One region of the Pseudomonas sp. BNK-30 genome, then DNA from elsewhere that is predicted to be linked to it. Evidence: riboswitches for the same ligand, from Rfam matches in the RefSeq annotation. Region 1 holds a riboswitch; each other region holds the start of a gene.
The links. Region 1 has a riboswitch for cobalamin ahead of ACMGGN_RS12450 (ABC transporter substrate-binding protein). Riboswitches for the same ligand answer to the same signal wherever they lie in the genome.
Positions count from the first base shown of each region.

Region 1 (10,150 bases):
CTGGGCCTGCCTACTGCATTCGCCCTGGTGCGTGGCCGCTTCCCCGGCCGCGAAATGCTCTACGGGCTGTTCACCATGCCGATGATCGTGCCGCTGGTGATCATTGCCGTGGCGGTGTATGCACTGTTTCTGAAGCTCGGCTATACCGGCACGCTGTTCGCCTTCGTGGTCAGCCACGTGATCGTCGCCCTGCCCTTCACCATCATTTCGATCATCAACTCGCTCAAGCTGTTCGACCAGTCGATCGAGGATGCCGCGGTGATCTGCGGCGCCTCACGCCTGCAAGCGATCTTCAAGGTGACCTTCCCGGCCATTCGCCCGGGGATGATCGCCGGCGGCCTGTTTGCCTTCCTGGTCTCGTGGGACGAGGTGGTACTGAGCGTGATGATGGCCAGCCCCGACCTGCAAACCTTGCCCGTGAAGATGTGGACCACCCTGCGCCAGGACCTGAGCCCGGTGATCGCCGTCGCCTCGACGCTGCTGATCGGCCTGTCGCTGATGGTCATGGTCATTGCCGCCGCCTTGCGCCGGCGCACCGAAACGAACGCCTGAGCGCCCGGAGAAAACAACAATGAGTGCAGTGATCAAAGACAACGCGCACAACAAGACCCTGGTCAGCCTGCGCGGCCTGAACAAGCATTACGGTGACTTCACCGCCGTGGATAATCTCGACCTGGAAATCCAGGACGGCGAGTTTCTCACCTTCCTCGGCTCCAGCGGCTCGGGCAAGTCCACCACCCTGTCGATGCTGGCCGGGTTCGAGACGCCCAGCAGCGGCGAGATTCTGGTCGAGGGCCAGTCGCTGGTGAATGTGCCACCGCACAAGCGCGACATCGGCATGGTGTTCCAGCGTTACTCGCTGTTCCCGCACCTGAATGTGCGTGACAACATCGCCTTCCCCTTGGCCATCCGCAAGCTCGGCGCGGCAGAAACCAAGAAGCGGGTCGACGCCATGCTCAAGCTGGTACAACTGGAGGCGTTCGCCCATCGCAAACCCTCGCAGATGTCGGGCGGCCAGCAACAGCGTGTGGCGATTGCCCGCGCCCTGGTGTACGAACCACGCATCCTGCTGATGGACGAGCCACTCGGCGCGCTGGACAAGAAACTGCGCGAAGACCTGCAGGATGAACTGCGCCAGTTGCACCGCCGGCTGGGCATCACCATCGTCTACGTCACCCACGACCAGGAAGAAGCCATGCGCCTGTCCCAGCGCATCGCCATCTTCAGCCACGGCAAGATCGTCGGCCTGGGCACCGGCTATGACCTCTACCAGAACCCGCCCAACGCCTTTGTCGCCTCGTTCCTGGGCAACTCCAACTTCCTGCGCATCACGGCCAGCAGCAACGGTGCCGGCAGTTTCGAAGGCCAGCCAGTAGCGATCCGCCTGACGCCTGGCCTGGCGGCGGGCCAGGATGCGCTGATCATGGTACGCCCGGAAAAGGCCCTGGCACTCACCGCCGACCAGGCTGCACGCGAGCCGTTGCCCGCGGGCTGGAACGAAGTGCTTGCCAAGGTCGGCGAGGTGCTGTTCCTCGGCGAAAGCCAGACCTGCCATGTAATGACCCCGGGCGGTACTGAACTGACCGTGAAAGCACTGTCGGCTGCGGGTATGTCCATGCAGCCCGGAGACACCGTGAAGGTCCGCTGGGCGGTTGCAGATGCCTGCATCTACACCGAATGGGCGCAAAGCGACCTGAGCAAGTCGGCCGGCGCGCACTGAGCATCAGCAGCAGGTAAATGATTGACGCGCATCCCGCCCAATAGTCATACGCGCGCCAGTTTCAGGCATCCTGCGCCGCCGCGCGCGGGGTGAAACGGGAGCCGGTGCGTCGGGGGCCACGACAAGTCCGGCGCTGCCCTCTCAAGCCCGTGGTGTTTGTACCTGGAGGCGACTGCGTGCCGCAGTCGCACTTGGCGACGGTGGCTTACAGCTTCAGATTTGAGCTGACTGTATCGGCCTCATCGCCGGCAAGCCGGCCACACAGGGACCCCGCTGCTCTCGAGCTCAGCGCAAACCCAGTAGGAGCTGGCTTGCCGGCGATGACGGCTGAACCGCCACTGCAAAAACCACTACCCGGCACAAATGAAATAGTTATAAGATAACGTTTCATTTGACATCCATTCCTGCCTGCGACCCCTCCATGACAAGTGCCGCCGCCACCCCCACTCAGCTCACCCAACGCCTGCAGAGCATCGATGCCCTGCGCGGCCTGGTGATCCTGTTCATGCTGCTCGACCACGTCCGCGAGACATTTTTCCTGCACCGCCAAGTCAGCGACCCGATGAGCATCGACGCCACCGACCCGTCCCTGTTCTTCAGCCGCACCCTGGCCCACCTATGTGCACCAGTGTTCGTACTGCTCACTGGCCTGTCAGCGTGGCTGTACGGCGAGAAGTATCAGGGCCGCAGCGATGTCTCGGCGTTCCTGTTCAAGCGCGGCCTGTTCCTGGTAGTGCTGGAGTTCACCCTGGTGAATTTCGCCTGGACCTTCCAGCTGCCGCCCAGTGTCATCTACCTGCAGGTGATCTGGGCCATCGGGGTCAGCATGATCGCCCTGTCGCTGCTGGTATGGCTGCCGCGCCCGGCGCTGGTTGTGCTGGGCGCAGTGATCATCGCCGGGCACAACCTGCTCGACAGCCTGCACTTTGGCGCTGAGTCGGCGATGCATGTGCCGTGGGCGATCCTGCATGACCGTGGCTGGCTGGAGCTCTCTGAAAGCCTGCGCCTGCGCACCTCCTACCCGGTACTGCCGTGGATCGGCGTCATTGCCTTGGGCTATGGCCTGGGCCCTTGGTTCGCCCGTGGCAGCGATGCCGGCCAGCGTCAGTACCGCCTGCTGCTGGCAGGGGTCATCGCCCTGCTCGGCTTCATGGCGCTGCGCATGCTCAATGGCTACGGCGAAGCGCCGTGGAGCGGCTACCCGACGCTTACCCAGACCGTGATGAGTTTCTTCAACATCACCAAATACCCGCCTTCGTTGTTGTTCCTGGCCCTGACCCTGGGCTGCGGCCTGCTGTTGCTGCGCGCCTTTGAGCGCGCAGGGCAAGCCCGCTGGATCGGTGCCCTGGCGGTGTTTGGCGCGGCACCGATGTTCTTCTATCTGCTGCACCTGTACGTGTTGAAACTGATGTACCTGGCCAGCGTCGCCCTGTTCGGCCGCAATCACGGCGACTACTTCGGTTTTGACGGCATTGGCGCGGTGTGGCTGGGTGCTGTGCTGCTGGCCATGGCGCTGTACCTGCCGGTGCGCTGGTTCGCCAGGCTCAAGGCGCGCCGACGCGACATCACCTGGCTCAAGTACTTCTGATTTAGCGTTTTCACCGGCTGCCTGATGGTCTACCATGCGGGCCGCCGGTTTCCACCACGGAAATAATAGGGAATCCCAGGCCGCCCAGGCGCGCCAAACGGAACTGCCCCCGCAACTGTAGGTGCCGAGCCCGCTCCATCGATGCCACTGGATCAGCCGATCCGGGAAGGCCGGAGCCGGGTGATGACGCACCAGTCAGGAGACCTGCCGGCTTACATTCACCAACCGGCGGGGTGTCCGGGATTGGCCATCAGAGTTGCCCCTGTCGCCTGCAGGGGCGCGGCGATGCCTGTCCGTGCGTTCCTTCCGTGAACTGTCCGATAGGAGATCGCCCCGCATGCTGTCCCGTTTCGCCACCCTGCTCGCCGGCTTGAGCCTCACCGGCGCTGCCCAGGCCGCCGCCACGCACTACCCGCTGACCGTGGACAACTGCGGCATGCCGCAGACCTTCACCCACGCCCCCGAGCGCGCAGTCACCATCGGCCAGGCCGGCACCGAAATCCTCTACGCGCTGGGGTTGGGCGACAAACTGGCCGGCACATCGCTGTGGTTCAACAACGTCTTGCCCGAATACAAGGCGCAGAACGACAAGGTGCCGCGCCTGGCCGACAACGACCCGAGCTTCGAAGCAGTGGTGGGCAAGCGACCAGAGTTGGTGGCGGTGCAGTTCGAGTGGATGGTCGGCGCCCAGGGCGTGGTCGCGACCCGTGAGCAGTTCAACGAACTGAAGGTCCCCACCTATCTGCTGCCCTCAGACTGCGAAGGCAAGGACAACCTGGTGGGGGCCGATGGCACGCGACTACAGGCGTTTCAGGTCCAGAGCATCTACAAGAGCGTCAGCCAGCTGGCGGAAATCTTCGACGTCCAGGACCGCGGCGCGGCACTGAACAGCGACCTCAAGGCGCGCCTGGACAGCGCCAGGCAACAACTGGCCGGCAAAGACCTGAGCCAGACTTCGGCACTGTTCTGGTTCTCCAGCGCCGACCTCGACATCGACCCCTACGTTGCGGGCCGCCAGGGCGTGGCGGACTTCATGCTGCGCACCCTGGGTGTACGCAACGTGGTCGAGTCCACCGAAGAGTGGCCCACGGTGGGCTGGGAAACCATCGCCAAGGCCAACCCTACGTGGCTGATCATCGCCCGCATGGATCGCCGCCGCTTTCCGGCCGACGACTACCAGAAGAAGCTCGAATTCCTGCGCAGCGACCCGGTAACCCAGCACATGGATGCCGTGAAGAACAACCGCATCATCATCCTCGACGCCGATGCCATGCAGGCCGGTATCCGCCTGTTCCGGGGCCTGCAGACCCTGTCGGCAGCCTTCGCCAGCGGTAAAGCGGCGCCGTGATGAACCGTAAGCTGCCCTGCTGCGCCCTGGCCCTGGTTGCCCTGCTCGGCGCGCTGCTTGCCGGCACCGCCATTGGCGAGACCACCGTGTCACCCAGCGTGGTGTACCAGGTACTGGCCAACCACCTGTGGCAGGCCGGTTACCCGGTCGACCCGATCGACGCCGGTATCGTCTGGAACTACCGCCTGACCCGCACGCTGGTCGCCGCAGCCTGTGGCGCAGGGCTGGCGACCTGTGGGGTGATCCTGCAGGCGCTGCTGCGCAACCCGCTGGCCGAACCCTATTTGCTGGGCCTGTCGGCCGGGGCTTCGACCGGCGCCGTGCTGGTAGGCCTGCTGGGCCTGGGCAGTGTTGCCCTGAGCATGTCGGGCGGCGCCTTTGTCGGCGCCGTCGCGGCCTTCGCCCTGGTCCTGGTGCTGGCCCGCGCAGCCGGCCCGAGCAGCAACAACGCCCAAGTGATCCTGGCAGGGATTGCCGGCTCGCAACTGTTCAACGCCCTGACGGCGTTTCTGATCACCAAATCGGCCACGGCCGAACAGGCTCGCGGCATCCTGTTCTGGCTGCTGGGCAACCTCAGTGGCGTGCGCTGGCCGTCAGTATGGCTGGCGCTGCCGGTGGCGCTGTTCGGGCTGGTGGTGTGCCTGTGGCACCGGCGCACACTGGACGCTTTCACCTTCGGTACCGATTCGGCGGCGTCGCTGGGCATTGCAGTGCGGCGCAGCCAGTTGCTGCTGATCAGTTGCGCGGCGCTGGTGACGGCGGTGATGGTGTCCATCGTCGGCGCCATCGGTTTTGTCGGGCTGGTCATCCCGCATGCCCTGCGCCTGATGCTCGGCCCAGGCCACAGCCGCCTGCTGCCGGCCAGCGCCCTGGGCGGTGCGCTGTTCCTGATCGCTGCGGACATGCTTTCACGCACGCTGATCCCCGGCCAGGTGATTCCAGTGGGCGTGGTCACAGCGCTGATCGGCGCACCTGTGTTTGCGTTGATCCTGGTCAGCCGCAGGGGGCGCGCATGACGGCCATGACACCCCCAAAGGTCGCCCCGCTCGCCTGCCAGGGCTTGGGTTTGCAACTGTCGGGCACCCCCGTGCTGCGCGATATCAACCTGACGATCGCCGCAGGTGAAACCCTTGGTATCGTTGGCCCGAATGGCTCCGGCAAATCCTCCCTGCTCAAACTGCTGGCCGGGCTGCGCACGCCGCATAGCGGCAGCGTGCAATTGCTCGGCGAGCCGCTTGCGCGCCTGCCGCGCAGGCGCATCGCCCAGGCCCTGGCGCTGGTCGAGCAACAGGCCGACACCCTCGACGCCATCAGCGTGTTCGACGCCGTGGCGCTAGGGCGTACCCCTTGGTTGTCCGCCCTGGCGCCGTTTTCCCAGGAGGATCGCGCGGTCGTCGAGCAGGCCCTGGCCGACCTCGATGCCTCGCACCTGCGCACGCGCATCTGGAGCTCGCTGTCCGGTGGCGAACGCCAGCGCGTACACATTGCCCGCGCTCTTGCCCAGCGCCCGCAGGTATTGCTGCTCGATGAGCCGACCAACCACCTCGACATCCAGCACCAGCTGAGCCTATTGCAACAGGTACAGGCGCTGCCGGTAACCACCCTGGTGGCCCTGCACGACCTGAACCAGGCGCTGACCTGCGACCGCGTGGCGGTGCTCGAACACGGCCGTCTGGTGGCCCTCGGCAAGCCGCTGGAGGTACTGACCCCCGAGCGTTTGCTGAGCACCTTCGGCGTACATGCCCACTACCTCACCGACCCCTTCGACGGCGCGCGCATCCTGCGCTTTCGCGCCCCCTGAACCAGGAAGCTCCCGCATGCTGTTGCGCACTACCGTCCTGCTGCTCGCCAACGCTCTGCTACCTCACGCTGCGCTGGCCGACGTGCACGAAGTGAAGATGCTCACCCGCGGCGCGGCCGGTGCCATGGTCTACGAGCCCGACCACCTGCGTATCGCACCGGGTGATACGGTACGTTTCGTGCCGACCCAGAGCGGCCACAACGCGGCCAGCCTGCCCAGGTTGCTGCCGGTAGGCGCCGAGGCTTTCAAGAGCAAGCTGAACCAGCCCTTCGAGCAGACCTTTACGGTGCCAGGGGTGTACGGCGTCCAGTGCATCCCACACCTGGCCATGGGTATGGTGATGCTGATCCAGGTGGGCGATACCGGCTTGACCGAATTGCCAGCGGATTTGCCTGCGCGGGCACGTACGCGCCTGGCAGCCCAACTGCAGCAGTTGGAGGCCGGCCAATGAACCGTTTGCTTCTGGCCCTGCCACTGCTGGGCCTGGCGCCCTTGGCGCTGGCTGAATCCGCACAGTCGCAGAGCAACGGCTTGGTCGAAGACAGCAGCTGGAGCATCCTCAACCGCACGGTCTACGACCAGCGTGACTACAAGCATGGCGGGCGCAACAGTGCCGCCCGCAATGCCTACAAACCCCGCAGTGAACGCAATGGCCTGGCCGAGGAATGGGCCTACGGTTTGATGGGTACATTCCAGTCCGGTTTTACCCAGGGCCTGATCGGTGTTGGCGTCGATGCCCATGCCTACCTTGGCGTACAACTCGACAGCGGTGGAGGTCGAACCGGCAAGGCTCGCCTACTCGGTGTGGACAACGATGGCCACCCTAAAAACGAATACAGCCGCGGCGGTGCCGCTCTGAAGCTTCGCCTGTCCGACACAGTGCTTTCCTATGGTGAGCAGCGAGTGAAAACGCCGGTATTCAGCTCTTCCGACAGCCGTTTGCTACCCGAAACCGCCACCGGTTTTTTCCTCACCAGCAATGAAATCGACAAGGTCAAGCTGGTTGCCGGGCACTTCAACGAAAGCACCGACCGCAATGCTTCAAGCCATGACCAGGGCTTCGTGGTGAACTACTCCAACGCCCGCCAGGGCAACAGCTTCGACCTCGCCGGTGCGGTGTGGAACCCCAGCGCTGCCTTGAGCGCCAGCCTGTACACCTCCCGCTATGAAGACACCTGGAACCAGCACTACCTGGGCAGCACCCTCACCCATGCACTGGATGACCGGCGCAGCCTGAGCCTGGACCTCAACCTGTACCGCACCACCGACACCGGCAAAGCGCTGTCCGGGCGCATCGACAACACCACCTGGAGCCTGGTCTCGCGCTATAGCCAAGGCCCCCATGCTTTCAGCCTGGGCTGGCAGCAGGTGGATGGCAACACGCCGTTCGACTACGTGACCCGCGGTGCAATCTATATTGCCAACGCCGTGCAGATGTCTGACTTCAACGCACCCAACGAAAAGTCCTGGCAAGCGCGCTATGACCTGAACATGGGCGCTTATGGGGTGCCGGGGTTGAACCTGACGGCGCTGTATGTGCGCGGGTTCGATATCGATGGCACGCACGTGGACCCCAACGGCGGGTATGCGTACCTGGGCTATGGCAAGGGTGGCAAACACTGGGAGAGGGACCTTGAGGCGCGGTATGTGGTACAGAGTGGCAAGGCCAAGGGCACGGCGTTTTCACTGAGGCACAATGTGCACCGCGGGGATACGGCGCAGGCGGAACTGGACGGCAACCAGATCCGCCTGGCCGTGGAGTGGCCGTTGTCGGGCGGGCTCTGAGTGGTTTCATCCTCCTTGTGCGCCGGTTTGATGAGGCCCTTGGCGTTGCGGGTATCCACCCTCGTCACTGCAAAGCAGGAAAGTTCCTAAATGACCTGGTACTGCTCCATGTGCGTAGTCCGCCACACCGGGTCATCCTCTACGTTGATCACCGTGAAGCCCTGCCGCTCCCAGAACCGGATCGCCCCTGCCAGAAACGGATGGGTGTGCAGGTACAGACACTCAACGCCTGCCTCGACGGCGTGCTCACGCAAGGCCTGGAACAATGCCGCGGCCAGGCCGTTGCGCCGGTATTCGGGGAGCACGAACAGGCGCACGATTTCGACGACGCGTTTGCCGTGGTAGTCGAGCTGGTGGAAGCGATGGTCATAGGGCAGGTAGCCAATGACTGCGATCAACGTGCCACGATCACGGGCTTCCAGAAAGTGCCCGTCGCCATCCAGGTAAGTCGCCTCGAAATGGGCCAGGTCTTTGGGCAAAGGCGAATGGGCGAGCATGGGGAACAGCTCGCGTCGGGCACTGTCGACGAAGGCAACGACTTCATCGATGGCGTCACGGCCGGGTGATTGCAAGGTCCAGTCGGGCATGGGGTTGAAGCGATGGCCTGGGGAACGTGTTTCTACCCTACAGCATCGGACGGCGCAATGCATGGTCGGCCCGACCTCGCTATAATCCCCGGCCTGAAACGCGCCCAAGGCCAGCCCATGCCCCGCCTCTGCAAGTTGTTGCTGCCCCTGCTGTTCGCCGCTGCCCTCACCGCCTGCGACCAGAAACCGACTCGAGAAGAGCAGATCGTGGCCAGCCTGCCCTTGCAGGAGGCCTATGAGCACAACATCGACCGCATGGCGTTGCTGCTGACCCGCAGCCACCCGCAACTCGACGAAGAAACAATCCGCAGCGTGCTGCGCAAGCACCTCACGGTCGAGGATCAGCGCCAGGACCTGTTCAAGCTCTACAGCGAAAAGAACTTCAGTGACGCCGAGTTCGCCACTATCGTCGAGGTGACTCGGGACCCGGCAAAGGCCAAGGCCTTGGAGCAGACCGAGGACGGCCAGCAACTGAGCGCGAAACTTACCCGGCTGATGCGCGAGACAGCACGCGATGAAAAGGCCCAGGCACTCGCAGCGCAGCGCCTGCAACGGGTGCAGGACGAGCTGGACGCATTGGAAAACGCCGGTTCCTGAACGATTGCGACAGCCCCACATCCCTCCCGTAGCGGTGCAAGCCCATAACGAGTAAGGTTATTTCTTTTGCGTCAGTGAGGTCTGGATTGCCACACGCCAAGCATGGACTGCGCCTGGACTTGCGCACGCTGATCCTCAGCCTTTGCACACTCACAGCCCTGGTGATGCTCTGTGCCAGCTACTTCGCCAGCTACCGGGTGCAGCGCCAGTTGCTGATCGATAACGCCCTGGAGGCCAACCGGGTATATGCGGCGAAGCTGGCGGCAATCACCGAAACCTTCATCGCCACTGCCTTGCAACAGCTGTCATTCAGCGCCAGTGTGCAGGGGCGGCAACTGGCCGACGGCGCTGCGCTGGAAGCAGAAACCACACGGTTGCTGCGCCAGAGCATGGCCTTCAACTCCACCTTCGTGGTCGATGCCGAAGGTATCGTGAGGGCGATTTCACCCGCTGCGCTGCGCCATTACCTTGGCCGCAAGGTACAGACGCCCGGTACTGAAGAGGCATTGCGCGAGCGCCGGCCCCTGGTGTCGACGCCCTACCTGTCGGCGGCCAACAACCTGGTGGTGGCGCTGTCGCAGCCGATCTTCGATGCCAACGGCCGCTACCTGGGCTATGTCGGCGGCAGCCTGTACCTGCGCGAACGCAACATACTCAACAGCCTGCTGGGCGAGCATTTCTACAAGGACGGCTCCTACCTCTATGTGGTCGATCGCAACCGCCG
Region 1 is NZ_CP179904.1:2,650,071-2,660,220, forward strand. Features, by position in the region: gene ACMGGN_RS12435 (ABC transporter permease) at 1-552, shown strand, start outside; gene ACMGGN_RS12440 (ABC transporter ATP-binding protein) at 572-1,720, shown strand; gene ACMGGN_RS12445 (DUF1624 domain-containing protein) at 2,142-3,308, shown strand; cobalamin riboswitch at 3,337-3,535, shown strand; gene ACMGGN_RS12450 (ABC transporter substrate-binding protein) at 3,646-4,656, shown strand; gene ACMGGN_RS12455 (FecCD family ABC transporter permease) at 4,656-5,672, shown strand; gene ACMGGN_RS12460 (ABC transporter ATP-binding protein) at 5,669-6,457, shown strand; gene ACMGGN_RS12465 (pseudoazurin) at 6,474-6,908, shown strand; gene ACMGGN_RS12470 (OprD family porin) at 6,905-8,242, shown strand; gene ACMGGN_RS12475 (GNAT family N-acetyltransferase) at 8,329-8,829, opposite strand; gene ACMGGN_RS12480 (hypothetical protein) at 8,947-9,426, shown strand; gene ACMGGN_RS12485 (sensor domain-containing diguanylate cyclase) at 9,513-10,150, shown strand, end outside.

Region 2 (10,150 bases), 820 kb from region 1:
GCACGCGTGGTCGCCCTTTCAGCAAAGTAGACAGCCAGGCCACGCGGCCCTTCCCCGCTGCACGCACGCGGCCACGGCTGGCACCGCTCAGCTTACCGACCCGGGGCAAGGCATCCGCCACATTAGTGCCTGGCGGGCGGATGCTCAGGGCTTTTTTGCCCAGTTCGGCACCTCACGCCGGGCACCGCTGGCCACAGGCTGCGCAGGCAGCGCGCCCCAATCACCCTGCCCGCCCTGGCTATGCCCATCGCGACCGCCTGCCTCGGGGGGATTGGAAGGTGGTGCCACCTCTGGCGGTACGCGGCGTCGATGGCGCAATGCGAATTCCGCGACCGCATCGACATCAAGCTCCTCGATCGCCTCGCCACCGCGCCAGGCACAATGGGCGCGGGCGGCACGTAGCCAGACCAGGTCTGCACGCAGGCCGTCGACCCCAGCGGCGAAACAGCGCTCGGTGATCCAGGCCAAGGCCTGATCGTCCAGCGCTATCGCTGCCAGCCCCTGACGCGCCGCATGACAGCGTTCGCGCAACTGTGCCTGAGCAGCGGCCCACTGTTCACAGAACGCCAGGGGGTCGGTGTCGAATGCCAAGCGACGACGAATGATCTGCTGGCGCGCCTGTGGCGCGGGCAAGCCATCGAGCACCACATTCAGACCGAAGCGGTCGAGCAGTTGCGGACGCAACTCGCCTTCTTCGGGGTTCATGGTGCCAATCAGAACGAAACGGGCACTGTGGCGGTGGGAAATGCCGTCACGCTCTATACGGTTGGTGCCGCTGGCAGCCACATCGAGCAGAAGATCGACCAAGGTGTCGGGTAGCAGGTTCACCTCATCGACGTACAGCACGCCGCCATCAGCCTGGGCCAGCACCCCTGGCGAAAATTGCGCCTTGCCCTGCCCCAGTGCCGCATCGAGGTCGAGCGTGCCGACCAGCCGTTCCTCACTGGCGCCCAGCGGCAGGGTGACGAACGGCCCCTCACCGAGCAGGTCGGCCAAGCCGCGAGCCAAGGTACTTTTGGCCATGCCACGCGGGCCCTCGATCAGCACGCCGCCGATTTTCGGGTCGATTGCGGTCAGGCACAGCGCCAGCTTCAGGTCGTCTGCACCGACCACGGCCGCCAGGGGAAATTGCACGGGTTCACTCATTTCAAGCTTGTTCCTCGCCGTCGAGCAACTGCTCCTCAAGGGCTTCGCGGTATTCACCAGGCGCTTCCCAGAGCCCGCGCTGCTGGGCCTCCAGCAATCGCTCGGTGAGGTCTCGCAAAGCCTCGGGGTTATGCTCACGCATGAAGTCGCGGGTCGCCGGGTCAAGCACATAGGCATCGGCCAGCGACTGATAATGATGGTCATCGATCAGGTGTGTGGTGGCATCGAAAGCGAACAGGTTGTCGACCGTCGCCGCCAGTTCGAAGGCCCCCTTGTAGCCGTGCCGCTTGGCCCCGTCGATCCATTTGGGGTTGAGGGCTCGGGCGCGAATGACCCTGTTCAGTTCCTCTTTGAGGGTGCGGATACGCGGCCGATCGACCTGGCTGTGGTCGCCGTGATAACTGGCCACCACCGCACCGGACAAGGTTTCGGACGCCGCCAGCATGCCACCTTGAAACTGGTAATAGTCGTTGGAATCGAGCAGGTCGTGCTCATGGTTGTCCTGGTTCTGCAGCACCGCCTGGACCTGGCCCAGCCGCCTGGCGAACTGAACACGCGCCGGGGTGCCTTCGTCACTGCCACCGTAAGCGTAGCCGCCATGGTTGAGGTACACCTCGGCCAGATCGTCCCGGCTATGCCACAGGCGGCCATCGATTGCATTCTGCACCCCGGCCCCGTAGGCGCCGGGCTTGGCGCCGAATACCCGCCAACCGGCCTGGCGTGCAGCCTGTTCGGCCTCCACCCCTTCAGCCTGCAGCGCCGCTCGCTCGGCACGCACCCGCGCCGCCAGGGGGTTGAGGTCATCCGGTTCGTCCAGCGCCGCTACCGCCTGTACCGCGGCATCGAACAGGCGGATCAGGTTGCCGAAGGCATCGCGGAAAAAGCCCGAGACACGCAGGGTCACATCCACCCGTGGGCGATCGAGCAGGCTCAACGGCAGGATCTCGAAATCGTCGACACGCTGGCTACCGGTAGCCCATACCGGGCGCACGCCCATCAGCGCCATGGCCTGGGCAATATCGTCACCGCCGGTGCGCATGGTTGCCGTGCCCCACACCGAAAGGCCAAGCTGGCGCAGATGGTCGCCGTGGTCCTGCAAATGGCGCTCGAGGATCAGGTTCGCTGAGGCGAAACCCAGGCGCCAGGCAGTCGTGGTGGGCAGGTTGCGTACATCCACCGTATAGAAGTTGCGGCCCGTGGGCAGTACATCCAGGCGACCGCGGCTGGGTGCCCCGCTGGGGCCGGCTGGTACGAAGCGCCCCGCCAATGCTGCGAGAAGGCCATTGATCTCGGCCGGCCCGCAGGCATCCAGGTCTGGAGCTACCTGCTCCTGTAAGGCCTGCACCACCTGACGTACCGGCTGCCATTGCGCCTCGTCGGGCAATTGCAGAGCGCCGCCCAAAGCTTGCTCGATCACCTGCAGTGCCAGCAGTTCAAGGCGTTCCCGGCTGTCGCCAAAGGTACGCCACGGTGCTTCGCTTACGGCCTGCAGTAGTGCCGGGCGCGGTCCCGCCCAGTTTTGCCCCAGGTCACAGTCCAATGGGTCGAAGCCCAGCACCAAAGCCTTGGCGAGTGTGCGCAACAAACTGGCGTTACCACCCCGACCATCACCGCGCTCGACCCGAAGCAAAGCCAGCAAGGTGTCGATCCGCAGGCGGGCTTGCGGAGACTGGCCAAATACGTGCAGGCCATCACGGATCTGGGACTCCTTGAGATCGCACAGGTAGGTATCCAGGCGTGGCAGCCATACGGCGGCGTCGTCCAGTTGCCCTTCCAGTTGCAGCTCCCGGTCGATGTGGTTGGCCTTGACCAGCTCGAGAATGTCGCGCTGCAGCTCACGGGCGCGGCGCGGGTCGAGCATCTGCGCTTCATAGAACTCATCAGCCAGCTGTTCAAGCTCGCGCAACGGCCCGTACGTTTCGGCTCGGGTCAGCGGTGGCATCAGGTGGTCGATGATCACTGCCTGCGTGCGGCGCTTGGCCTGGGCTCCCTCGCCCGGGTCGTTGACGATAAATGGGTAGATGTTCGGCAGCGGGCCGAGTAGCGCATCCGGCCAGCACTGGTCAGACAGGCCGACGCCTTTGCCGGGCAGCCACTCCAGGTTGCCATGTTTGCCCACATGGATGACCGCATCGGCGGCAAAGGCGTGGCGCAGCCAGAAATGGAATGCCAGGTAGCCATGCGGCGGAACCAGATCCGGGTCGTGGTACACCGCACTGGGGTCGACCTGGTAACCGCGTGCCGGCTGGATGCCGACGAAGGTCAGGCCATAGCGCAGCCCGGCCACCATCAGGCGGCCGCTGCGGTACATCGGGTCCTGCTCGGGCGCCCCCCAGCGTTCCAGCACAGCCTTGCGGTTGGCTTCGGGCAGGCGCTCGAAAGCGGCCTGGTAATCTGCCAGGCTCAGGCTCTGGGCGCAGGGGCGCTGGTCGAGGTGATCGAGATCGTTGGTGACGCCGCCGAGCAACTGGTGAATCAATTGGGTGCCGCTGTCCGGCAGTTCGCCCAGCGGGTAGCCTTCAGCCTGCAGCGCCTTGAGAATGTTAAGCGCCGCCGCAGGGGTATCGAGCCCAACACCATTGCCGATGCGCCCGTCCCGGGTCGGGTAGTTGGCCAGCACCAGCGCAATGCGCTTTTGCCCATTGGGCAGGCGCGCCAGCGCCACCCAGCGCCTGGCCAGCTCGGCGACAAAATCCATACGCTCCGGATGGGCGCGATAGCACACCACGTCAGACTGGCTGCGCTCGCTGCGCCAAGCCATGTCCTTGAAGCTCACCGGCCGGGTAATGATGCGCCCGTCCAGCTCGGGCAAGGCAATGTGCATGGCCAGATCGCGAGCGCCCAGGCCTTGCTCGCTGGCTTCCCAACCGGGTTGGTTGTCTTGCGCACAGATGGCCTGCAGCACCGGTATGTCCCGGCGAAACGGCCGCAGGCTGGGACGCTCCGGACTGGACATGGCAAAGCCCGTGGTATTGATCAGGACCTCGGCGCCCGCTTCGTCCAGCCAGTTTTCGACCTGTTCCAGGCAGGCGCTTTCCTTGAGGCTGGCAACGGCGATCGGCAGCGGATTGAGGCCGGCCGCCTGCAGGCGCTGGCAAAACACGTCGATGAACGCGGTATTGGCTGCCTGCAGGTGCGAGCGGTAGAACAGTAGCGGCGCTACCGGGTGCTCCGGGTGCCACTGGGCGTACCAGTCCTGGAGCGTGGCATTGGGAGTACCCGGGTGATACACCGAGGTGCGTGGCAACGGTTGCGGTGCATCCCAGCTGTAATCGCGGCCCAGCCACTGGCTGGCCAGGTACTTGAACAGATTGACGGCGTTGGCCTTGCCGCCCTGACGCAGGTAGTGCCAAAGGCGCTCGGCTGGCTCTCCAGTGACGGTGCCAAGCCCGGTCAATTCGGGATCGGGGCGGTCGTCACCGGGCACCAGGATCAATTGCACGCCGCGTGAAGCCAGTTCGACCAGTTGTTCCACCCCATAGCGCCAGTAGCCGACGCCACCGTGCAACGACACCAGGATCACCTTGGCGTGGCGCAGCACCTCGTCGACATACAGGTCGACGGAGGCATGGTTCTGCACCTGCATGGGGTTGGCCAGGCGCAGGCTGGGGTAGTCGTCCGGCAGTTGCTCGGCGGTTTCGGCGAGCAACGCCAAATGCGAGTCGCCGCTGCAGAGGATCACCAGCTCGGCGGGTGTCTGGCCGAGGTCGGCGATGCTGTCGTCCGGCACGAAGCCGCCGGGCTGGGTCCGCAGCAGGTGCATGGGTCAGGCGCCCAGTGCCTGGCGCAGACGCGCTTGCAGGTGCGCGGCATCAAGGTCTTGGCCGATCAGCACCAGGCGGGTGATGCGCGGCTCATCGGCACGCCAGGCGCGGTCGAAGTGCTTGTCGAAACGGGTGCCTACACCCTGCACCAGCAGGCGCATCGGCTTACCGGGAATGGCCGCGAAGCCCTTGGCGCGGAGGATGCCGAACTCCACCACCAGTTGGGTCAGGGCATCGAGCAGCAGCGCTTCGTCGGCCTCTGGCAGGTCGATGGAGATGGAGTCGAAGGCATCGTGATCGTGATCATCGTGGCCTTCACCGTCGTGATGCGAATCATGGTGAGTGCGGCGCCCATCAATGTGCGCCTCGGACTCTGCCCCGACGCCCAGCAGCACGTTCAGCGGCAGGCGGCCGCTGCTGGCCTCGATCACCTTGACCGCAGGCGGCAATTCTTCGGCCACTTCGGCGCGCACTTTGGCCAGGCCTTCGGCGTCGATCAGGTCAGCTTTGTTCAGTACCACCAGATCGGCACTGGCCAGTTGATCGGCGAACAATTCGTGCAGCGGCGACTCATGGTCCAGGTTGGGGTCGAGCTTGCGTTGGGCGTCGACCTGGTCCGGGTAGGCGGCGAAGGTACCGGCGGCGACAGCTGGGCTGTCGACCACGGTGATAACCGCGTCGACGGTGCAGGCGTTGCGGATTTCCGGCCACTGGAAGGCTTGCACGAGCGGTTTTGGCAGTGCGAGGCCGCTGGTTTCGATGAGGATGTGGTCGAGGTCGCCACGGCGCGCCACCAGTTCACGCATGACCGGGAAGAATTCTTCTTGCACGGTGCAGCAGAGGCAGCCATTGGCCAGTTCGTAGACGCGGCCGCTGGCCTCTTCTTCGGTGCAGCCGATGCTGCACTGCTTGAGGATTTCACCATCGATGCCGAGTTCGCCGAACTCATTGACGATGACTGCGATGCGTCGGCCTTGTGCGTTGTCGAGCATGTGCCGGAGCAAGGTGGTTTTGCCCGAGCCGAGGAAGCCGGTGACGATGGTGACGGGGAGTTTGGCCAGTGTTTTCATGTCGCGTTGCCCTTGGCAGGATGGCGCGGGCATGCGGGACGAAAGCCGCGGCCAGGTCGGCCGGGCTCGTTCGCCACCGGATCACCCCGCCCGGTTGATAGTCGAAAACGTTGCGAGGCAGGTCTCCTGGCTTGCACCGTTGCGGCCCTTTCGATCACGGGGCTGGCGGGATGACGCCTTCCCGCGCTTGGGCGCAGTGGCTATGTCGATCCGTTACCGGTGCTTACAGTTGCGGGGGCAGCCGCGGCTTGTACCGCGTTCCCGTCTTAGCTTCGGCCTGGCCGAAGAACCTCGAAGCGGCAAGGCTACGCGGGGGGTGGCAGGTGGTCAACTGTTGGCGTGCACCACCCACGCCCCTCTCCAATTAACCCTGCTCTTGCTGTTGCTGTTGCTGTTGCTGTTGCTGTTGCTGTTGCTGTTGCTGTTGCTCTTGCTGTTGCTCTTGCTGTTGCTCTTGCTGTTGCTCTTGCTGTTGCTCTTGCTGTTGCTCTTGCTGTTGCTCTTGCTGTTGCTCTTGCTGTTGCTCTTGCTGTTGCTCTTGCTGTTGCTCTTGCTGTTGCTCTTGCTGTTGCTCTTGCTGTTGCTGTTGCTGTTGCTTTTCTAGCGCGCAAGTACAGGCACCACAGATCGCGACTTCAGGAGGCCGAGCGCAGGTCTTGCGAAGGGAGGTGACGGGCATGGATGCCCGTCAAGCGCTGCGGCCCATGGATGGGCCGTCAGCGCGGTCCTCCCGGGAGCAAGGCCGGAGCGAGGGAACCCCGGAGCGTAGCGTAGGGGCCGGATGATAGGAGCCAGCCTTTTTTGGTTACTTTTTGGGGCGTTTGCCAAAAAGTGACCCGCCGTAAGGGCGGAAAGGTGAGTGAGCGCCGCCACCGCAAATGGATATGCCCGCATGAATCAAAGCCCTCGCATGAGCTTCTGGCTTCTGGCTTCTGGCTTCTGGCTTCTGGCTTCTGGCTTTCAGCTAGCGTGAATATCTATTTGCCGTGGCGGCGCTCACTCACCTTTCCGCCCTTACGGCGGGTCCCTTTTTGTCTTGGCAAAAAGGAACCAAAAACCGCCTGCTCCCATCATCCGGCCCCTACGCTTCGCTCCGGGGTTCCCTCGCTCCGGCCTTGCTCCCGGGAGGACCGCGCTGACGGCCCATCCATGGGCCGCAGCGCTTGACGGGCATCCATGCCCGTCACCTCCCTTCGCAAGACCTGCGCTCGGCCTCCTGAAGTCGCAATCTGCGGTGCCTGTACTACCGCGCTCTGAAAAGCAAAAGCAAAAGCAAACAACGGCAACGGCAACGGCAACGGCAACGGCAAGCAAATCGTGACCTACGATTGACGCAAACCCTGCCCCGTGCTCTCCTTGCACCTTGCGTTCAGGTGCCCCCTCTGGGGGTGAAACGGGAAACCGGTGCGTCGCAGGCCCTCGATCAGGGCCGGACAATCCCGGTGCTGCCCCCGCAACGGTAAGCGAGCGAAGCGTCTAAACCACTGTGCCACATCGTACGGCATGGGAAGGTGACGCTTTACCAGGAGCCCTGCTCCTCCTCGCAAGCCCGGAGACCGGCCTGGCGTTCATCAACACCCCGCGGTGGGCGGGCGCTGTCGCATTTCCCTGGGCCATTCAAGCCCGGGGTTGCCGCGCTTGCCTGTTGCTCAATCGGCACAATGCCCTACAAAGCAGAGGAACGCGTCATGCCCGTCACCAGCGCCAAACACGGTATCGCCACCCCCGTCACCCTCAGCCAGCGCGTGGTCATCGCCGCCGCTGCCAGCCTGTTGGGCCTGTGCCTGATCTACTTTGCCGGCTTCTCACACATCGAAGCCGTGCACAACGCTGCCCACGACACCCGCCACAGCGCCGCGTTCCCTTGCCACTGAGACCGCCCCATGATCAAGCGCATTGCCCGCACCGCCGGGTTCAGCGGGCTGCTCGCAGCCTTGTTGTTGACCCTGCTGCAAAGCTTCTGGGTCGCACCGCTGATTCTTGAGGCGGAAACCTATGAATCGGCAGCCCCCACCACCGAGCACCACAGCCACGATATCCAGGCAACCGTTGGGCATGAACATGCTGCGGCGCACGAACACAGTGCCGATGCCTGGTCACCGGAGGACGGCTGGCAGCGCATCCTCGCCACCACCGGTGGCAACCTCGTCGTAGCCGTCGGCTTCGCCCTGATCCTTGCCGCGCTGTACAGCCTGCGTGAGCCCAACCGCGTCACCACCGGCGCATTATGGGGCTTGGCCGGGTTCGCCGTGTTCTGCCTGGCACCCACCTTGGGCCTGCCGCCAGAGCTGCCAGGCACCGCAGCCGCAGACCTCGGCCAGCGCCAGAACTGGTGGATTGGCACCGCCGCCGCCACCGCGCTGGGGCTTGCATTGCTGGTGTTCGCTCGTCATTGGCTGCTCAAGGCCCTCGGGGCAGTATTGCTGGTAGTGCCGCATTTGATCGGCGCTCCGCAACCCGAAGTCCATGAAAGCCTGGCCCCAGAAGCCCTGGAAACACAGTTCAAGATCGCTTCGTGGGCAACCAACGCTGCCTTCTGGCTGGCTCTGGGCCTACTCAGCGCCTGGCTGTACCGCCGTTCCAGCCAGGCTTGATGGCAAGCCACCACCCGCTGCCGGCGCTTTACGCCGGCTTTGGTTGCCGCCGGGGCTGCCCGGTTGAGGTCCTGGACGATCTGCTGCACCAGGCACTTCATGGCCACGGGCTGACGCTGTCGGCGTTGCGCGGCATCGCCAGCATCACGTCGAAAGCCGACGAACCTGGCCTGCGACAACTCGCCGAACGTCACAATTTGCCCCTGCTGGTGTTCGACGCCTCGCAACTACAGGCTTACGAGCCACAACTGAGCCATCGCTCTGCGGTGGCATTCGCCCACAGCGGTTGCTGGGGCGTCGCGGAGAGCGCAGCCCTGGCAATGGCCCATCATGAACGCGGCAACGCCACGCTTGTGGTGACGCGGCAAACGCTCGGCGCCGCTACCCTGGCCCTTGCCTGCGGCGGATAATTGCCCCACCCATTCACCTGCAAGGATTTTCCATGACGGTCTACTTCATCGGCGCCGGCCCCGGCGACCCGGAATTGATCACGGTCAAAGGGCAACGCCTGATCCGTCAGTGCCCAGTGATCATCTACGCCGGCTCCCTGGTGCCCGCGGCAGTGCTCGACGGGCACCAGGCCGAGACCGTGATAAACAGCGCGGAACTGCACCTGGAGCAAATCGTGGAGGCCATGCACGCGGCCCATGAAAAAGGCCAGGATGTCGCCCGTGTTCACAGTGGCGATCCCAGCTTGTACGGCGCAATCGGCGAGCAGATCCGCCATCTGCGCGAGCTGGGTATCGATTACCAGATCATTCCGGGTGTAACCGCTACCGCTGCCAGTGCCGCGTTGCTGGGCTGCGAGCTGACGCTGCCTGAGGTGGCGCAGACGGTCATTCTAACCCGCTACGGGGACAGCTCACCCATGCCAGCAGGCGAGCAACTGGGCGACCTGGCGCGTCATGGTTGCACCTTGGCGATCCACCTCGGCGTGAAACACCTGGCTCGAATCGTCGATGAGCTTGTCCCCCATTACGGCGCAGGCTGCCCGGTGGCCGTTGTTCACCGCGCCACTTGGCCCGATCAGGACTGGGCACGGGGCACCCTCGAGGATATCGTCGAGAAGGCAGCCGCGAAGGGTTTTCGTCGCACCGCGCTGATTCTCGTCGGGCACGTACTGGGCGATGCTCCGTTCGCCGAGTCAGCCCTGTACCGCGCCGGGCATGCGCACCTTTATCGCCGGGGCAGTTGAACATTGCCAAGCTGATACAGACCGTAGCAGACTCCAGGCTCCATCCCGCGGACCGGAGTCGCGCCCATGCTGGAACTACGCCCCAATTGCGAATGCTGCAATAGCGATCTGCCGGGCGACAGCCCTGACGCGCTGATCTGCTCGTTCGAATGCACATTCTGCAAAAGCTGTGCTGAAACCCACTTCAATGGCCGCTGCCCCAACTGCTCAGGTCAATTGGTCGCACGCCCCACCCGGGTTGGTACGGCCTTGAGCAACAACCCACCTGCCACTGAGCGCGTGCTCAAGCCCCACGCCCGCTGTGCTTGAACAACTTGCAGCCACAAGCATCGGCGAAAAAATACCCTGGCGATGCTTGTACTCAGACGATTTTGTAGGATT
Region 2 is NZ_CP179904.1:1,828,822-1,838,971, reverse strand. Features, by position in the region: gene ACMGGN_RS08555 (vWA domain-containing protein) at 1-67, opposite strand, end outside; gene ACMGGN_RS08550 (ATP-binding protein) at 145-1,146, opposite strand; gene cobN (cobaltochelatase subunit CobN) at 1,148-4,909, opposite strand; gene cobW (cobalamin biosynthesis protein CobW) at 4,913-5,980, opposite strand; cobalamin riboswitch at 6,079-6,289, opposite strand; gene ACMGGN_RS08535 (hypothetical protein) at 6,345-6,659, opposite strand; cobalamin riboswitch at 7,335-7,560, shown strand; gene ACMGGN_RS08530 (CbtB domain-containing protein) at 7,669-7,854, shown strand; gene ACMGGN_RS08525 (CbtA family protein) at 7,864-8,574, shown strand; gene ACMGGN_RS08520 (cobalamin biosynthesis protein) at 8,592-8,984, shown strand; gene cobM (precorrin-4 C(11)-methyltransferase) at 9,017-9,769, shown strand; gene ACMGGN_RS08510 (DUF1272 domain-containing protein) at 9,836-10,078, shown strand.
Region 2: another riboswitch for cobalamin. It lies ahead of ACMGGN_RS08530 (CbtB domain-containing protein); the one in region 1 lies ahead of ACMGGN_RS12450 (ABC transporter substrate-binding protein).

Region 3 (10,150 bases), 730 kb from region 1:
TCGGGTTGACCAGCACCAGCACATCGAGGCTGTCCAGATACGCCTCGACCTGGCTTTCATCCAGCTCGATCAGCTGATGCCCGGCCCGTTGCCAGGCCTGCGGATGCTCGGCATAACACGGCGACAGCACCCCCACGCGACCGCTCGGGCGCAGATGCGGCAGGGCCTGGATCGCTGCTTGCGAGCCCGCTACCGGCAGCAACTGGCCAACACCGTAATACTGGCGGGCCGCCTCTTCGAGGCCGTCTTCGGTCTCGGGCAGTCGCGCCCAGGCGTGCGCCGGGATCGCCGGCACAGGATAAGCCCACGGCGCAATACCGCTGGACAGGTCGAGCCAGGCCTCCCGTGCAATCCCGTATTGCCGTACTGCCCTGAGCAGTCGGCCGCCATGTTCAAGCATTGCAGTAGGCTCCCACGCAGATCACCAGCAACCACAACCACACGCCACGCTGTACCAGGGCCCAGCCGCGCTCGATGGCACCGGCATCGGCCATCGGCCCTTCGCCCAGGCGCGGGCGCTCGTGCAGCTCGCCGTGATACACCGCCGGGCCACCGAGTTCGACACCCAGCGCACCGGCACCGGCCGCCATCACCGGCCCGGCGTTGGGGCTGTCCCACAACGGGCCCTGCTTGCGCCAGCAGGCCAGGGCCAGGCGGGTCTTGCCGAGCAAGGCGTAGGTCAATGCCACCAGCCTTGCGGGAATATAGTTGAGTACATCGTCGATGCGCGCCGCGCACCACCCGAAGCGTTCAAAACGTTCATTGCGGTAGCCCCACATGGCATCCAGCGTATTGCTCAAGCGGTACAGGACCACGCCCGGCGCACCGGCCACGATGAACCAGAACAGCGCGGCGAACACTGCATCGCTGCCGTTCTCCAGCACCGATTCGGTTGCGGCCCTGGCCACGGCCGGCTCATCGAGTTCGCGGGTCTCGCGGCTGACCAGGTAACCGACGCGGCGCCTGGCCTCCTCCAGATCACCCTGGCGCAAGGCACTGGCCACCGGCAGCACATGCTCGCCAAGGCTGCGCAGGCCCAGCGCGCAATACAGCGCCAGCACGTCAACCAGCCAGCCAATGCCGGGCAGCCAGGAGAGGATCAGCGCCACCAGGGTCAAGGGCACCACTGCCAGGAACCAGGCACTCACGCCGTGGCTGCGCCAACCGCGCCCGCCGGCATTCAGGCGCTGCTCCAGGCTCGACGCCAGGTTACCGAAGGCCACCAGCGGATGGCGCCGCTGCGGCTCGCCGAACAACGCATCCAGGGCCACGCCGGCCACGGTCAGCAAGGCGACGCTCATGGGCGCTCCCCCCATTGGTTTTCATACAACATGTCGCTCAAGGGCCGTTCTTCGGCCCAGTTTTCCATCACCAGCATGGGTGCCGGATAGAATTCGGTGACAGGCCCCAGGCACAGCACCGCCACCGGTTTGGCGCCGGCTGGCATCCCCAGCAGCGCGGCCAGTGCCTGTGGGTCGAACAGCGAGACCCAGCCCAGCCCCAGCCCTTCGACGCGGGCCGCCAGCCACAGGTTCTGAATGGCGCAGGCGAGCGAGGCGAGGTCCATTTCCGGCAAAGTCCGCCGGCCGAAAATGTGTGGCTCGCGGTTGTCCATCAACGCCGCCACCCACACTTCGGCGCAGTCGTTGATGCCTTCTACCTTGAGCTTCATGAATGCGTCGGTGCGCTCGCCCAAGGCGTGGGCCGTGCGCACCCGCTCCTGCTCCACCAGCGCCTGGATACGCCCGCGCAGCTCACCCTGGGTGATGCGAATGAAACGCCAAGGCTGCATCAGGCCAACGCTGGGGGCCTGGTGCGCGGCAGCGAGCAGGCGGCCGAGCACTTCAGGCGCAACGCTGCCGCCGGCGAAGTGGCGCATGTCGCGGCGCTCGCCGATTGCCCGGTAGACGGCCGCGCGTTCGGCATCACTGAAGGCGTGCTCGCTCATGGCCGCAACAGCGCCGCCGCCGCCTCAGGGTTGGAGGGAAAATAGAAGTGCACATAGGATGCCGTGAGCCGACCAAGGCGATAGACCGCCTCGTTGCCGCGCCCGCCGTTGGGGCTCTGGCCGCGGGCGATGGGCTGCAGTTCGGTGCTGGTCAGCGAGTGGTGGTAGGTGTGGCCGCGCAGGGTGCCTTCGGGCAGTTCCACAGCCTGCAGGGCCAGCGCCGCCAGGCGTTTCTGCATGGTCGCCTCGCCGGGCAGCAGGCCAAGCAATGCGGCACGCTCGCCGGCCACATCGGTCAGGGCATCGAGCAGGTAAAGCATGCCACCGCACTCGGCCAGCAACGGCTTGCCTGCGCCGTGGTGCGCACGGATCGCGGCGCACATCGGTGCGTTGGCGGCCAGCGCATGGTGATGCAGCTCAGGGTAGCCGCCCGGCAGGTACAGGCTGTCCACGGCGGGCAGCTCGCGGTCGTGCAGCGGCGAGAAGAACGCCAGCTGTGCGCCCAGGTTGCGCAGCAGGTCGAGGTTGGCGCCGTAGGTGAAGGCAAACGCTTCGTCCCGGGCAATGCCAATGCGCACACCCGCCAGCGTGGCGCTGCACGTCGGTACGTCCGGTGCGGCGAATGCCACCGGCGGCGGCAATGCGGCATCGCAGCTGCTGCCCAGTGCTTGGGCGGCAGCGTCCAGGCGCGCATCCAGGTCATTCAGCTCGCTGGCCTGAACCAACCCCAGGTGGCGGCTGGGCAGCTCGATACCGCGCTCGCGCGACAGCCCGCCGTACCAGCGCAGGCCTTCGGTCAGGCTACCTTCGAGCAACTGCGCGTGGCGCAGGCTGCCGACACGGTTGGCGAGCACGCCAGCGAACGGCAGGTCGGCCTGGTAGCGCGCCAGCCCCAGGGCCAGTGCGCCAAAGGTCTGGGCCATGGCCGTACCATCGATCACGGCAAGAACCGGCACGCCGAAGTGGCGCGCCAGGTCGGCACTGGATGGGGTGCCGTCGAACAGGCCCATGACGCCCTCGATCAGGATGAGGTCGGCCTCACCCGCCGCTTCCCACAGCAGGCGCCGGCTTTCCTGCGCACCGATCATCCACAGGTCGAGCTGGTACACCGGCGCCCCACTGGCACGCTCAAGGATCATCGGGTCGAGAAAATCAGGCCCGCATTTGAACACACGGACCTTGCGCCCCAGGTTGCGGTGCAGGCGGGCCAGGGCCGCAGTCACGGTGGTCTTGCCCTGGCCAGATGCCGGTGCTGCGATCAGAACGGCTGGGCAGTGGCGCGTCTGACTCACAGTTCGACGCCCTTCTGCGCGCGGATACCGGCCTGGAAGGCATGCTTGAGCATACCCATCTCGGTGACGGTGTCGGCCAGCTCGACCATTTCGGGCTTGGCCGCGCGGCCGGTGACGATCACATGCTGCATGGGGGGGCGCGCCTGGATATCGCCAAGCACCTGATCGAGGTCAAGGTAGCCGTGCTTGAGGGCGATGTTCAGCTCGTCGAGCACCACGAACTGGATGCTCGGGTCCTGCAGCAGCTGGCGCGAAACCGCCCAGGCTGCCTCAGCGGCGGCAATGTCGCGCTGGCGGTCCTGGGTTTCCCAGGTAAAGCCTTCGCCCATCACGTGGTAGCGCACCTGCTCGGGGAAGCGCCGGAAGAACAGCTCCTCGCCGGTGCTGTTGCGGCCCTTGATGAACTGCACCACACCACACTGCATGCCATGGCCCAGGGCGCGTGCGAGCATGCCGAACGCCGAGCTGCTCTTGCCCTTGCCATTGCCGGTCAGCACCAGCAGCAGGCCGCACTCGTTAGGGGAATTGGCGATGCGCTCGTCGATGATCGCCTTCTTGCGCTGCATACGCGCCAGATGACGTTCGTCGCGTTCGGTGGTTTCGCTCATGGGGGTCTCCGCAGGCTGTCGCCCCGCAAAATACGGCGACAGGTCGATAGGCGGGCAGACGGAGAACGCGCAGGAGCCGTGGCCAGATGCCACGGTGCACCGCGCATCACCCTCCGTGATGCCGTTGGCAGTGACAGGCCGGTCTCCGGGCTCGTGAGCGGGCGTTGGCCCGGGCCTGCGCGCCTTCCCGGATACTGGTATCCAGTGGCCGTGCGCGGCTTTTGACTCACCTACCGTTGCGGGGGCAGCGCCGGACTCGCACCTTGCAGGCGCACACCGGCTTCCCAGTTTCACCCTGCCCAGACGAGCTGGCAGGGCACCTGAAACACGCGCGAAGGTTAGAGTGTTGCACCGGGAGCGTCAATCGAAGGGCGGGGATTTCGCTTGAGGGTTCAGGCGCTCTTGATAGGGAGCGCGGCCCGCGCGGCGCGCATCGGCCACCTTGCGAGTGGCCGGCTTCGCCATCAGGGGTTCTGTGCCAGGTGCCCCTGGGTAATCACCCGTTTTGCCTGCAGGTAGGCTTTGGACCAGTAGCTGTTGGACAGGTAGTCCAGGCGCACGGTGCCACCGGTGGACGGAGCATGCACGAACCGCCCTTCGCCCACGTAGATGCCGGCGTGGCTCACCTGCGAGCCACCGCTGGTCGCGAAGAACACCAGGTCGCCCGATTGCAGTGAGTGAACGTCTACGGTCGGCGCACGCATGACGATCATTTCTCGCGTGGAGCGAGGCAGGCTGATGCCCGCCGCGTCCCGGTAGACGTAGTTGATCAAGCCACTGCAATCGAAACCGGAGTCGGGAGTGTTGCCGCCCCAACGATACGGCGTACCCACCAGGCCGATTGCGCGGATCAGCACGTCGTTGGCAACCGGGGACGCTATGGGTTGGCTGTACGGGACCTGTGGCTGTACCACAGGCGCCGGTGCCGGGGCACGGCCGGAGCAGGCGGCAAGCAATGCCACCAGGGAAAGGAATGCGAAGCGCGCCATCATCACCATGGCCAGAACATCCTGTCTGAGATCGCTGGGCTGCAACCGAAAAGTGTTGAGAATTTAGATTAGACGCATTCTGTAAATGCGCACGGCGACGAGCTTTTCAAGCTTCGTCGCCGCGGCAGGGTACATCATTTTGATATCAGTTGCGTGCGATATTGCTCGCTGGCGCCATGGCCAAGGCGCGCTTGGCTTCGATGAAGGTCTTGCTCCAGTAGCGATCACCGAGGTTGTCGATGCGCACACCACCGCTGCGGCGGCTGCTGGAATGAATGAACTGGTTGTCGCCCAAGTAGATGCCGGCATGGCTGACACGGCCACGGCCATTGGTGCTGAAGAACAGCAGATCACCTGGCTTGAGCTTGTTGCGGGCAACTTTGGGCGCATCGACCTTGATCATTTCGCGGGTCGAGCGCGGCAGGTTCATGCCGGCCTCTTCGCGGAACAGATAGCCGATGAAACCGCTGCAATCGAAACCGGACGCCTGCGAGGTCCCACCGAAGCGGTAACGGGTACCGATCAGGGACATGCCGCGCTCCAGGATGCTGTCGGCCAATACTGGCAACTGATAAGGCTTGCTGTTGCTGGAGAACGCCTGAAGGTCATCTTCAGTGGCCAGCTCTTGCTGCTCGCCGAATACGGACGATACCGAAGCCTTGGCCTCGGGCGCCGACTGGGAGGCGACCGGGGTGTGATCCTGGGGCTGGGAAACAGGGCCTTGGGCCGCGCAGCCAATCAGCAGGGTCACGAGTGCGAGGGGCACGAGGGGTGCGAAGCGCTTGAGCATGGGCACGACCGTGTCTGTAGTCCTTTAGAAGGGGGAAACTATGCCTTCTATCAGGGCCATTTGCAAATTTTATCGAAAAAGATGTGACTTTTTCGTTTTGCCGCTCAAAGCCGCGTATTTACGGGCTTACCAGCCGAGCGTTTCTTTCAGGAACGGGATGGTCAGCTTGCGCTGCGCCTGCAAAGAAGCCTGATCGAGCCGCTCGAGCAGGTCGAACAGCGCACTCATGCTGCGCGTACCACGGGTAAGGATGAAATGGCCGACTTCGTCGGTCAGGTGCAGGCCACGGCGCGAGGCGCGCAATTGCAGGGCGCGCAGCTTGTCTTCATCAGACAGGCCGCGCATCTGGAATACCAGCGCCAGGGTCAGGCGGGACTTGAGGTCGGGCAGCTTGATCGGCAGTTCGCGCGGCGAGGCCGAGGCCGCCAGCAGCAGGCGCCGGCCGCTGTCGCGCAGGCGGTTGAACAGATGGAACATCGCCTCTTCCCACTCCGCCTTGCCGGCAATCACATGCAAGTCGTCGATGCACACCAGCTCGTACTGCGCCAGGTAATCGAGCAACCCGATGCCCCGGTCGAGCAACTGCGCCAGCGGCAGGTACACAGCGGCTTCGCCACGCTGCTGGAAGCGGTGTGTGGCAGCCTGCAACAGATGGCTACGGCCGACACCCTGCTTGCCCCACAGGTAGATGAGGCTCTCGGTCCAGCCGGCGTCGGCTTCGCACAGCCGCTCGACGTAGCCCAATGCCGCTGCATTGGCGCCCGGATAGTAGTTGATGAAGGTGGCGTCATCGCGCAGGCGCACACCCAGGGGCAACTGGATCGGTGGTTTCATGCTCGCGGGCGGTCGGGGGACCACAGGGGGCCTAGGGTGATCGGTGTGCAAAGTCTATACCCGCAATGCGGGGGGCACAATCGCGAAGGCACGTAGCACAAGCAAAATCAACGAGTTGCAAGGCAGTCTGGCTTATAGATCAGGGTCGACCTCCCCCGCGTACATGTCCGATTCCTTGTACAGGTCATGCACATGGCGCAGCAGCACCATGACCACTGCCGCCACCGGCAAGGCCAGCAGCACGCCGGTAAAGCCGAACAGTTCGCCCCCGGCCAGGATGGCGAAGATCACCGCCACCGGATGCAGGCCGATACGGTCACCCACCAGCAACGGTGTCAGCACCATGCCTTCCAGCGCCTGGCCGACCATGAACACTGCAACGATACCCAGCATCGGGTACAGATCGCCGCCAAACTGGAACAGCCCGGCCACCAGCGCCGCACCGATGCCAATGATAAAGCCCATGTAGGGCACGATGGCCGCCAGGCCGGCCAGCATGCCGATCAGCAGCCCCAGCTCCAGCCCCACCAGCATCAGCCCGGCGGAATAGATCACGCCGAGCGCCAGCATGACCATCAACTGGCCACGCACGAACGCCCCCAGCACCTCATGGCATTCTGCGGCCAGCCCGACCACCTGCGCCTCGCGCTGGCGCGGCAGCAGGCTGCGCAACTTGGCCATCATCAGGTCCCAGTCGCGCAACAGATAGAAGCCCACCACCGGGATCAGCACGAAGTTGGCCAGCCAGGCCAGCAGCGCCAGGCTCGACGCAGTGGCCTGGGACAGCAGCATGCCGACGATGTCGGTGGTCTGGCCCATGTGTTCACTGACGGCGGCCTTGATCTTGTCGAACTTCCAGAACCCGTCGGCCAGGCCCAGGCGGCTCTGTACCCAGGGCAGCGCCACATGTTGCAACCAGTCGAGCATCTGCGGCGTCAGTTCGTACAGGCGCACCAGCTGTTTGGCCAGCATCGGGATCAGGATGAGCAGCAGAACCAGCAGGATCAAGGTAAACAGGCTGAATACCACCACCACGCCCCAGGTCCGCGACAGCCCCATGCGCTCCAGGCGGTCGACCAGCGGGTCGGCCAGATAAGCCAGCAGGATACCCACCAAAAAGGGTGAGAGGATGTTGTGCAGGCCATAAAGAAGCAGGGCAATCAGCAGGGCTGCGCCCAGCCAGATCCAACGGCGCATATCAGTCATGGTCGCTCTTCCTTACCAGCGAAAACGCAGGCCGTCGAACGGTTTGGGGGCTACGGCAGCCGTTGCAGGCTGCCCTGCCGCAGCCTCGGTTGCGGGTGCAGGCGTTGCCGGGGACGGGACGGGAGGCGCCTGCTCAGCCGGGACCTCCTGCAACTTGGCCAGGCCCAGCTGCGCGCGCAACTGCTCAGCGTTGGCAGTGACGCCGTAGGTCAACGTCTTGCCGTCGGCCATTTGCAGGCGCGGGCCGTAAGGTTCGAGAACGCGGTTCAGCTCAGCGTAACGCTGCAGGTTCGCGCCTTGCACCTGCACTTGCAACTGGCTGCTGGCACCTGGCCGGGTCACGTAACGTGGCGCCAGGCGGTTGCTGACGGCGAGCATCACGGCATCGGCCAATGCGGCCTGGTCAGCGCCTTCGGCGCTACCTTGCTCGCGCTTGTCGCCCAGCCACAACTGCCATTTGCCCTGCCACTTGCCATCGGTTTCAAGCGCGTGCACTGCCAACAGGGCGTCGGCGCCATAACGCTCGGAAGCTTCGCGCAGTGGCGCCGGATCGCTGCCTTCGAGCTGCTTGGCGTTGGCCACCAGTTGTTCCTGCAGGTCGGCCAGCGGCAGGCGCAATGGCAGGCCGCGGTGCTGGGCGGCACGGCGCAGGGACTGGGCGCTGGTCTGGCCATCGCCAACCAGGCTGCTGCCCTCGACACTGTCGTTGAGCCACCAGCCGAGGATCGACGGCCGGTTGCTGCCCCACAGCGCCAGCCCGGCCTTGCGCAAGGCCCGCTCGGTGCTGCCCGGGTCGAACTCGACCATCACCGACTCAGGCGGGCCGGCCTCGGTACCGACCTGGTTGATGACCTGTTGCGGGTCCTTGCGCAGTTCGGCCAGCGCCGGTTTTTGCGGCGCCTTGGGGTCGCCGGTCAGGCGCAGCACCAATGTATCGAGTGCCTTGGTGGTGGCTGCGGCGCGGGCTTCAGCGCCCTGCCCTTCGAGCGGTTCGCGCACCTGATAGAGCCCGGCAACGTTTTCGGCCTGGGCGGCAATACTGACCAAGGCAAGGCAGCCGGCTGACAGATAATTGAGAAGACGCATTGAGGATTCCTGTCCAGTCGAGCTTCAAGCTGCAAGCTTCAAGCTGTAAGAAAAAGCAGTCAGAACCCCAACGCTTTCGCTTGCGGCTTGGGGCTCACTGCTTGCAGCTTATACAGAAGGAACTGCATCAACCACCCGCGAGCCTTTTTCAGCAATTTACTGCCCTGCCCGTCGGCCTGAGGATGGCCGCTGCACGGCAACCCTGATAAAATCGCGCGCCTTCACAGACCTCTGACGTTTCAGGCAGCCGCCGCTCCCCAGCCGGCCTTGGCCGTCACGGTCGTTTTTACGAATCCCTCCCCCTTAAAGGCCTGGATCAATGAGCAAGCAACCCTCCCTGAGCTACAAGGACGCCGGTGTAGACATCGACGCCGGCGAAGCACTGGTCGAACGCATCAAGGGCGTGGCAAAACGCACCGCACGCCCTGAAGTCATGGGTGGCCTGGGTGGCTTCGGCGCCCTCTGCGAGATCCCGGCCGGCTACAAGCAGCCGGTGCTGGTCTCCGGCACCGACGGCGTCGGCACCAAGCTGCGCCTGGCGCTGAACCTGAACAAGCACGACAGCATCGGCCAGGACCTGGTCGCCATGTGCGTCAACGACCTGGTGGTCTGCGGCGCCGAGCCGCTGTTCTTCCTCGACTATTACGCCACCGGCAAGCTCAACGTCGACGTCGCTGCGACCGTGGTTACCGGCATCGGCGCCGGCTGTGAACTGGCCGGCTGCTCCCTGGTTGGCGGCGAAACCGCCGAAATGCCGGGCATGTACGAAGGCGAAGACTACGACCTGGCCGGTTTCTGCGTCGGCGTGGTGGAAAAGGCCGAGATCATCGACGGCTCCAAGGTCGCTACCGGCGACGCGCTGATCGCCCTGCCGTCTTCGGGCCCGCACTCCAACGGCTACTCGCTGATCCGCAAGATCCTCGAAGTGTCGGCAACCGACATCGAGAACACCCAGCTCGACGGCAAGCCGCTGACCGACCTGCTGATGGCGCCGACCCGCATCTACGTCAAGCCACTGCTGCAACTGATCAAGCAGACCGGCGCCGTCAAGGCCATGGCCCACATCACCGGTGGCGGCCTGCTGGACAACATCCCGCGCGTTCTGCCGAAAAACGCCCAGGCCGTGGTTGACGTGGCCAGCTGGCAGCGCCCTGCGGTATTCGACTTCCTGCAGGAAAAAGGCAACGTCGATGAGCACGAGATGCACCGCGTACTGAACTGCGGCGTGGGCATGGTCATCTGCGTGGCGCAGGACCAGGTCGAAGCAGCACTGAATGTTCTGCGCGCAGAAGGCGAGCAGCCTTGGGTCATCGGCCGCATCGAACAAGCCGCTGAAGGCGCTGCCCAGGTCGAGCTGCAGAACCTCAAGGCACACTGATGCCGAGCAAGCCCTGTAA
Region 3 is NZ_CP179904.1:3,378,904-3,389,053, forward strand. Features, by position in the region: gene cobD (threonine-phosphate decarboxylase CobD) at 1-400, opposite strand, end outside; gene cbiB (adenosylcobinamide-phosphate synthase CbiB) at 393-1,301, opposite strand; gene bluB (5,6-dimethylbenzimidazole synthase) at 1,298-1,948, opposite strand; gene ACMGGN_RS15730 (cobyrinate a,c-diamide synthase) at 1,945-3,240, opposite strand; gene cobO (cob(I)yrinic acid a,c-diamide adenosyltransferase) at 3,237-3,848, opposite strand; cobalamin riboswitch at 3,967-4,187, opposite strand; gene ACMGGN_RS15740 (C40 family peptidase) at 4,313-4,846, opposite strand; gene ACMGGN_RS15745 (C40 family peptidase) at 4,983-5,627, opposite strand; gene hda (DnaA regulatory inactivator Hda) at 5,754-6,461, opposite strand; gene ACMGGN_RS15755 (AI-2E family transporter) at 6,594-7,667, opposite strand; gene ACMGGN_RS15760 (DUF2066 domain-containing protein) at 7,680-8,753, opposite strand; gene purM (phosphoribosylformylglycinamidine cyclo-ligase) at 9,073-10,131, shown strand; gene purN (phosphoribosylglycinamide formyltransferase) at 10,131-10,150, shown strand, end outside.
Region 3: another riboswitch for cobalamin. It lies ahead of cobO (cob(I)yrinic acid a,c-diamide adenosyltransferase); the one in region 1 lies ahead of ACMGGN_RS12450 (ABC transporter substrate-binding protein).